2 regions of the Prevotella sp. khp1 genome follow, and region 1 is predicted to be linked to the other one. Evidence: riboswitches for the same ligand, from Rfam matches in the RefSeq annotation. Region 1 holds a riboswitch; the other holds the start of a gene.

Region 1 (4,217 bases):
GCCGAACCGTGTACCCATTTCCAATAGCCGTAAACGGTCATCGAAAGATAATAGAACTCCATGCCGCAATCGGCATAGAGTCCTTTTTGATAGTATAGCACAATGCCTAAGGCCTGCATCAGAAATCCTACAAACCAAAGCCATACGCTGGCGCGATACTCGAACAGGATATAGAGTAGTCCGAGTAACGTGGTAGTGATGTCGAGCCAGTGTGCTGAAATAAATTCTGTCATTAGAATCGGAGTGTTACGTTACCCATCATTGTAAAGCCTGCCATAGGAATGAATCCAATCTGATAGTAGCGGTTCTCGTTGGGATGACCGTATTCTTCAACGATGCTTGAATATACCCAACCATTGGCGGCATAGCGACGATTGAAGATGTTGTTGAAATTCAGACCGAAGATGCACTCCTTGATGCCCTTGTTGGGCTTCCAGGTGTAGCTGATGTTGGCATCAGAAGCTGAGTAGCAAGGCAGCGAACGATCAGCGTTCTCTGTATTATCCAGGTACTGACGGCTTACAAAATTGGTGTGCCATACAGCCTGCAAACCATTCCAATGCAGGTTTACAAAACCGTTCAGGATGGTTGAGGGTGAGAAAGCAAGTGTAGAGTTGTCGTAGTGGATAGTGCGGAACGACTCTTCCCAGTTTACGCTGGCTACCTCGTCGAAGTCTTTGATTTTATTCTGGCTGAGTGAAGCATTACCCTCAATGCTGAGCCAAGAGGTAACATCTACCCCACCCTGGATTTCTACGCCCATACGGTATGAGTCTTTGATGTTTGTGGTAAGATCCTCGCCAATATCACTCTTCTCGCCAGTCTGTACAAACTGGTTGGTGTAGTCCATGTAATAAAGGTTTACACCAAAGTGGAAGATGTCGTTGTTAAAGGTATAACCCAACTCGTAATCTAACAGGCTTTCGGCCTTAGGGAATGGCTTTGCACCATTATCTGTAAAGTTATTACGTTCTGGTTCGCGGTGGCTAAGTGCTACCGATCCGTAAACGCGGTGATTGTTCAGATTCCAAGAGAAACCGGCCTTGGGATTCAGGAAACGATACTTCTGATCGATATCGAGGCGCTGGTTGTAATAGCTGCTGCCCTCTTCGTAGAACTTATCGTTAATACCGTTGCTTTCGTACTGTACGTAGCGATACTGCAGGTCGCCGAAGATATCCCACTGCTCGTTGATGTGGTAAGCAGCCTTTACAAAGGCGCTACCATCAAACTTGGTGGCATCAGAATCGTAGTATTTGTAGTCGCCATTAGACATGTATTTCTTTCGTACATCATCGTTGGCAATATAGGTAACATATCCAAAGTGATTGCCATCGAACTCCTGGAGCGACATGCCGCCGATAACATCCCATGCATCGTTCTTGTAGTTTGCATTCCAGATAAAACCGTAAGTGTTCTGGCTCAGTCCTTTCTGGCGCACGAAGTCGGTCTTTTTAACGCCGCTGTAGGTCATGCCAAACTTCTTCAGCTTGTTCTGAGGACGGAACTCGTTATAATAGCCGTAGCCGTAAGTATAGTGCAGCGAACCTGAAATGCTCCAGTTGTCGTTGATATCGTATGCGGCTGAGAGGATGTTGTGGTTCTGCCAGAAGTTATCGGTGGTTTTGTTCCAATAGCTGCCGTCGTTCAGCTGATAGCGCGCTGTGGGATAGTTGCCGTTGGCATCTTTTTCGTAACCAGTCAGGTATTCGTACAGCGAGTTGTACTTGCCTAGACCGGCGTTCCACATATCCTTGTAGGTCTTGATGCCAGTGTTGATACCATAGGTTCCGTCCATCAGACTCATATCGTTGTCGCCTGCTGTTACGCCGTTCCATGCCTGACCGGTTTTTTCAAAGTTTCCGATGTTCTTATAACGAATCTGGAACTTGTTGCCAATCCAGGTGAGTCCGCCGTAGTAAGAACCGCTGCGTCCGCTGGTTCCATGGATAAATCCATCAGTATTGGTCTCGTGATAGGCACCATCAAAAATCAGGTGGTTCCACAGCAAACCTGTTGAGAACTTTCCACCTACATTGAATGTGTTGAATGAGCCGTATGATACTGACACTTCTCCCCCAGCCTTCTGATTTGGAATGGCTGAAGCGAGTGCTACAGTTCCGCCAAAGGCGCCATCGCCGTTGGTTGATGTGCCTACGCCGCGCTGAATCTGTACACTACCTAACAGCGAACCGTAAGAGTTCATGTTGGCCCAGAAAACACACTGATCTTCAGGCGAATTCAAGGGAACACCATCCAGTGTTACGTTGATACGCGAATCGCCTGCACCGCGAATGCGCATATAAGTAGTACCTGTGCCCAGTCCGTTCTCGCTCCAAGCCAGTACACCCGGAGTCTGCGAAAAGAGGAAAGGTAATTCTTTACCTGTGTTCGAGAAAGCGTTTAGTTCCTTTTTCTTGATGTTTGCTACTGCAAATGGTGCATTTTTCTGTGTCCTGACACCTTTTACTACAATTTCGTTCAGCGCTTCTACTTGTGTAGAATCGTAGAGTGCTGCTTTGTTCTGTGCATTAGCACCTGCTGCACACACTAATGCAGCCATTCCTAAAACAAATCTTTTCATACTACAATAGTACCAATAATTAATAATGTTAAGGGGGTGTTTATTGTCTGCTATCCATCCCTACGCTGGCATAATCCAGATCAGGTTAGAGGGTATCATCTCAGCCTACACTCGTAGGCACCCCTTGATAATTGGTTGCAAAGGTAATGATATTTTCTATAAAAGCCATACTTTTATGGTATATTTTTATGTTTTACCAGTTGGAAAGGATGGTTTTCTCATAAAGAAACTGCCAGTTCCCGCCTGAGGAACTGACAGTTTCTGCCTTTGAAACCAATCGTTATCGGATTGTTGTTTATCTAAGACCCATTCTTGCCTCAACTACGTTAACTACATAGTCGCCCAGCTTCTCACACTCGTTAATCAGGTCCATATAAATGGTACCAACAGCGTAAGTGTACTCGCGGTTGTTAACATCGTTGATGTTCTGCGACTTGAGCTGGTCGCGGAAGTTATTGATTTCGTGCTCGATATTGAAAGTGCGGTTAACATCGAACGACTCCTTGCGGCCCATCATCAGTCGGTTCATCTGTGAGAGCGACTGATCGGTGAGCTCCATCATCTGATGGATGTGGTCGTACTGCTTCTCGTTAAAGTGATCCTGTTTGCCGTTGTACTTTCTCGAAATGGTACGAGCCATGTTGAAACAAGCATCTCCAATACTCTCTAACTCGCTGATTTCGCGTAACATAGCACGAATCTTAGCCTTTGAGTCGTCTGACAAGTGAGCGTCGCTCACGGAGTTAAGATAGTTGGCAATCTCAATCTCCATGTTATCGCTGATGCCTTCGTATTTCTCAATGCGGGTGTAGAGCTTGTTAAACTCAGAGTCGCGATTATCCTTCTTACTGCTTGAGCTTGACGAGAGGGTGAGCAGTTCGCGAACCATATTGAACATACGCTGCATACGATCCGAGAACGACTGGATTTCCTTCTGTGCCTCGAGCACCGAAAGCTCTGGTGTTTTCATGAAGCCAGCAGTAATAAAGTGCAAGCGGAAGTCCTCTTCCTCGTCAACCTTCTTAGGCTTGATAACCCAGCATACAAAGCGCTCAATCTGTGGGATAAACCAAATAAGAATAAAGGTGTTAGCCACGTTAAAGCAGGTATGGAAGGCTGCCAGCACAAAGCTTAGTTTGGCGGCGTTGGCCAGGAATACGCTTGTTGTAACGGCATCTTTAGTCATGTTTACATCGTAGCCCACCATGCCGCAAACGGCGTCGATGAACGGACGGAACACAAACAGAATCCAAACCACACCGAACACGTTGAAGAACATGTGGGCGAGGGCAGCTCTACGGGCCTGAGTATTGGCCGATAGGGCAGCGAGGTTTGAGGTAATGGTGGTTCCGATATTTTCACCCATAACCAATGCAATACCCTGATAGATAGGTAGAGCGCCGCTAGAACAGAGAATCATGGTGATGGCCATAACGGCTGCCGACGACTGCACGCAGAAGGTAAGCACGCCGCCTAAGAACAGGAATATCAGCGTGGTGAAGAACGAATCGGGATCGAACGATGCAAAGAAGTCGAGTAGGGCCTGGTTTTCGCCCAAATGCATCTCTGTGCCCGTCATTCTCAGCGTACCCAGTCCCATCAGCAGGAACGATAGTCCGAACAGGAAATCGCC
Region 2 (4,217 bases), on a different contig from region 1:
GAAAATACTGTCGTTGGGTATCAGGTAGTACATATCGTGTTCGCTGGCATCCATTGTGATGCTGAGCTTTGGATTCATGCTCTTCAGTTCCTGACAGAAGTTGGCCATCGAGAGCATGCAGCGACGAACGGTTGATGAGTTGGCTTTTACCTCAACGGGCTGCATCAGCAGTTGTGGGTAGTTGGTAGCCAGTCGGTGGGCTATGCCCTGATGCTGTCGGGCACCCAGCTTAGTCAGGTCGCCATCGCGATGCCATGCATCGGCAGCAGCCAGTTTTACACGTTGCAGCACTTCTACGCCTTTGGGTGTAAGCCAGCCGCGCGCCTGGGCGGTATCCATCTTGCCAATCACGTATTTGTAGGCATCGTCGTCCGTCATATAACGGGCACCGTGACGGCCGTAATGACTCACGTAGAATGGTTCGTAACCTGCAGGTGCAGGCGTTACTGTTCCCTTGGGCAGGGGGTAATTGCAATAGTTGCCGGTAGCCAACTCCATGTTAGCCAACAGTTCGGCCTTTGATGTCTGGGCCTGCATGGGCGCACAGAGCATCGTAGCTGTAAAAGCACAGATAAAGGTTTGTTTTAAATGATTCATAAACTGTTTTGAATAGTTGATTTGTGGCGCAAATATACATTATTTTTCTATAAGGTGGTGCATTTTTTTAGTTTTTTTTGTATCTTTGCCGCCACATTATATTAATAAGGTATAAAGATTATGAAGATAGCGATTGTACAACACGATATACGTAGCAACGATTTTTCTGAGAATCTGGAGCATCTTGAAACGTTGATAGATCAGCATCCGGATGCTGATATGTTTGTGCTGCCTGAAACCTTTGCCACAGGCTTTATGCCCGAGGGCGGTGTAGGAGGCTCGGATTATACGGGTTATGATATTTTGCAGTGGATGGGGACCAAGGGGTTTCTGTATGATGCTGCCGTTGTAGGAAGTGTGGCTACTAAGGATGACGCTGGACAGCTGCGTAACCGTTTGTATTTTGTTCGCCCCGATGGCAAGGACGAGTATTACGATAAGCGCCATCTGTTTACGTTTGCCGGCGAAACCAAGGATTACGTGCCAGGCGATCGCCGTGTGATAGCAGAGTGGGGTGGTGTGCGTTTCCTGCTGCAGGTGTGCTACGATTTGCGATTCCCGGTGTTTTCGCGTTCGCGTGGCGATTACGACGCCATCATCTATGTAGCCAACTGGCCCGAACAGCGTCAGGATGCCTGGCAAACGCTGCTGAAGGCACGTGCCATCGAGAATCAGTGCTATGTGATAGGCGTGAACCGTGTGGGTAGCGATGCCGCTTGTAAGTATATTGGTGGCTCGGTGGTGATTGATGCCTATGGCCGCACCATCGCCCAGTGTGCCGATGGTGAGGAGGGTATTGCTACCGTTGAACTCGACATGGAACAGCTGCAGCGTTTCCGTAAGAAGTTCCCTGTGCTGGACGATGCCGACAAGTTTAATGTTCTCTGATGCTTTTGGGTTCTACGTGTACCGATATGTGGGTTTCCTTGCCGTAGTGTTCGCGTAGGATATTCTCCACTTCTTCGCTTTTGTTGTGAGCCTCGCGCAAACTGATGTCGTCGTCCATCAGTATGTGCAGTTCTATGGCGTAATGATTGCCTATTCGGCGCGTGTGCAGATCGTGTGGCTCTGTAACGCCAGGTATCGATCCTGCCAGCTGCAGAATCTCGCTCTCAACCTCATCGGGCAGCGAATGCTCCATCAGGTCGCCAATGCCATTACGCAGCAGGTCTATCGCCACCTTAATAATAAATAGGCCCACGATGATACCTGCCATGGGATCGAGCACCGTCCATCGTTCACCTAAGAAGATGGCGCCACCAATGCCGATGGCTGTGCCTATACTCGACAGGGCATCGCTGCGGTGGTGCCAGGCGTTGGCCTCTACTGCCTGCGACTTGAGTTTGCGGGCCTGCACCATCGAGTAGTGGAACACCGCCTCTTTCAGAATAATCGAAAGAAGTGCAGCCCATAGCGCCAGCATGCCTGGGGCTTTTAAGGGTTCGCCATGTGCCCAAGCGATAATCTTGGTGAGTGCGCTGTACACAATGCCTACAGCTACTATCAGTAGTGCCAACCCAATCAGTGTGGTGGCCAGCGTTTCGTATTTACCATGCCCGTACTCGTGCGATTTGTCGGTAGGTTTGCCGCTGATGCGCACAAACACCAGCACGATGATATCTGTGACAAAGTCGGATAGCGAGTGCACCGCATCGGCAATCATTGCCGCACTATGTCCCGCAATGCCCGCCACAAACTTAAACAGCAGGAGCACCACATTCACGGCGCCACCAACCATTGTTACCTTATATATCTCTTTATTTCTTTCCATTGTAGTGCAAAAGTAGTAAATTGATAGCAAATAGCAAAAAAAACTGCGATTTATTTGTCAGATAGAAATAAAAACATTACTTTTGCAGCGCAAAATTAAATATTCGGGGTGCTGAGGCATGTGCCAAAGCTGAGAAAATACCCATAGAACCTGATACGGGTAATGCCGTCGGAGGAATGCAATATGAAAGTAAGGATTAACAACAAACAACACGAGACGCAAGCCAAAACTGTATCCGAGCTTGCCGCCCAATTGCAGTTGCCCGCCAAAGGTGTGGCAATAGCTATCGATAATGAGTTGAAACCGCGCACTACTTGGGATGACACCATCCTGCAAGAGGGCGCCACTATCACTATTATCAAAGCTGCATGCGGGGGGTAAGGGCTATGTTACAGTTTATATCTCACTACACCGATAAGTATAGCTATCTGGACAGCATCCGCCTTGCCTTGCAGGGTGGTTGCCGATGGATACAGCTGCGCATGAAGGACGCTACCGACGATGAGGTGCGCCCCGTTGCGATTGAGGCCCAGAAGCTATGTAAGCAGTATGGCGCTACGTTTATTATCGACGATCGCGTGGCATTAGTAAAGGAGTTGCAGGCCGATGGTGTGCATCTGGGTAAGAACGATATGCCCATTAGCGAGGCACGCCGCCAGTTAGGTCCCGATTATATCATAGGTGGAACAGCTAACACCATCTGGGATGTAAAAGCCCACTATGCGGCTGGTGCCGACTACATTGGCTGTGGCCCCTTCCGCTTTACTACCACCAAGCAGAAGTTGTCGCCGGTATTAGGACTGGATGGTTACCGACGGATTATCATCGAGATGCGTGCGGCGCATATCGACATCCCCGTTGTGGCTATCGGCGGTATTACCAAGGACGATATACCCGCCATACTGGCAACCGGCATCACCGGCATTGCCCTGAGTGGTACGGTGCTAAGGGCTGCGAACCCCATTGACGAAATGAAACACTTAACAAACATAGTTAATCATGAGTAAATTAGTAATTGCAGGACGGGAGTTTAACTCTCGTTTGTTTCTGGGCACAGGCAAGTTTAACAACAATGCGCTGATGGCCCAGGCTATCGAGGCTTCGGGATCGGAGATGGTTACCGTTGCCATGAAACGTGTGGAACTCGACGACAAGAACGACGATTTGCTGACACACATCACCCAGAACCCCAAAATCCAGTTGCTGCCCAATACATCGGGTGTGCGTAATGCTGAAGAGGCGGTGTTTGCTGCCCAGATGGCCCGCGAGGCCTTTGGCACCAACTGGTTGAAGTTGGAGATACACCCCGACCCACGCTACCTGTTGCCCGACTCGGTTGAGACGCTGAAGGCCACCGAGCAGTTGGTAAAACTTGGTTTTGTGGTGCTGCCATACTGCCAGGCCGACCCTACGCTGTGTAAGCATCTGGAAGAGGCTGGTGCAGCTACTGTGATGCCGCTGGCAGCCCCCATCGGTACCAACAAGGGTTTGAGAATGAAGGATTTTCTGCAGATTATCATCGACCAGGCCACGGTGCCTGTAGTGGTTGATGCCGGTATCGGTGCCCCCAGTCATGCTGCCGAGGCGATGGAGATGGGTGCCGACTGTGTGCTGGTGAATACCGCCATTGCCGTTGCAGGCGATCCTGTAGCGATGGCTGATGCCTTCCGTCAGGCTGTCATCGCCGGTCGCCAGGCCTTCGAGGCAGGCTTAGGAGCCATCGCCGATTGCGCCGAAGCTTCGAGCCCACTCACGGCGTTTTTAAATGTTTAATGTTTAATGTTTAATTTTTAATTTTTAATGATAAACGATCACAAGGCCTATGCTCAGAGAGAGAAGGCCTATATGC

What was found. Region 1 has a riboswitch for thiamine pyrophosphate ahead of BLR73_RS07610 (TonB-dependent receptor). Riboswitches for the same ligand answer to the same signal wherever they lie in the genome.
Region 2: another riboswitch for thiamine pyrophosphate. It lies ahead of thiS (sulfur carrier protein ThiS); the one in region 1 lies ahead of BLR73_RS07610 (TonB-dependent receptor).

The regions. Positions count from the first base shown of each region.
Region 1 covers NZ_FNJZ01000002.1:435,020-439,236, forward strand. Annotated here, with positions in the region: gene pnuC (nicotinamide riboside transporter PnuC) at 1-233, opposite strand, end outside; gene BLR73_RS07610 (TonB-dependent receptor) at 233-2,584, opposite strand; TPP riboswitch at 2,624-2,719, opposite strand; gene BLR73_RS07615 (Na/Pi cotransporter family protein) at 2,880-4,217, opposite strand, start outside.
Region 2 covers NZ_FNJZ01000003.1:217,815-222,031, forward strand. Annotated here, with positions in the region: gene BLR73_RS09930 (histidine-type phosphatase) at 1-597, opposite strand, end outside; gene BLR73_RS09935 (amidohydrolase) at 718-1,485, shown strand; gene BLR73_RS09940 (cation diffusion facilitator family transporter) at 1,472-2,368, opposite strand; TPP riboswitch at 2,463-2,565, shown strand; gene thiS (sulfur carrier protein ThiS) at 2,552-2,749, shown strand; gene BLR73_RS09950 (thiamine phosphate synthase) at 2,755-3,375, shown strand; gene BLR73_RS09955 (thiazole synthase) at 3,368-4,141, shown strand; gene thiC (phosphomethylpyrimidine synthase ThiC) at 4,169-4,217, shown strand, end outside.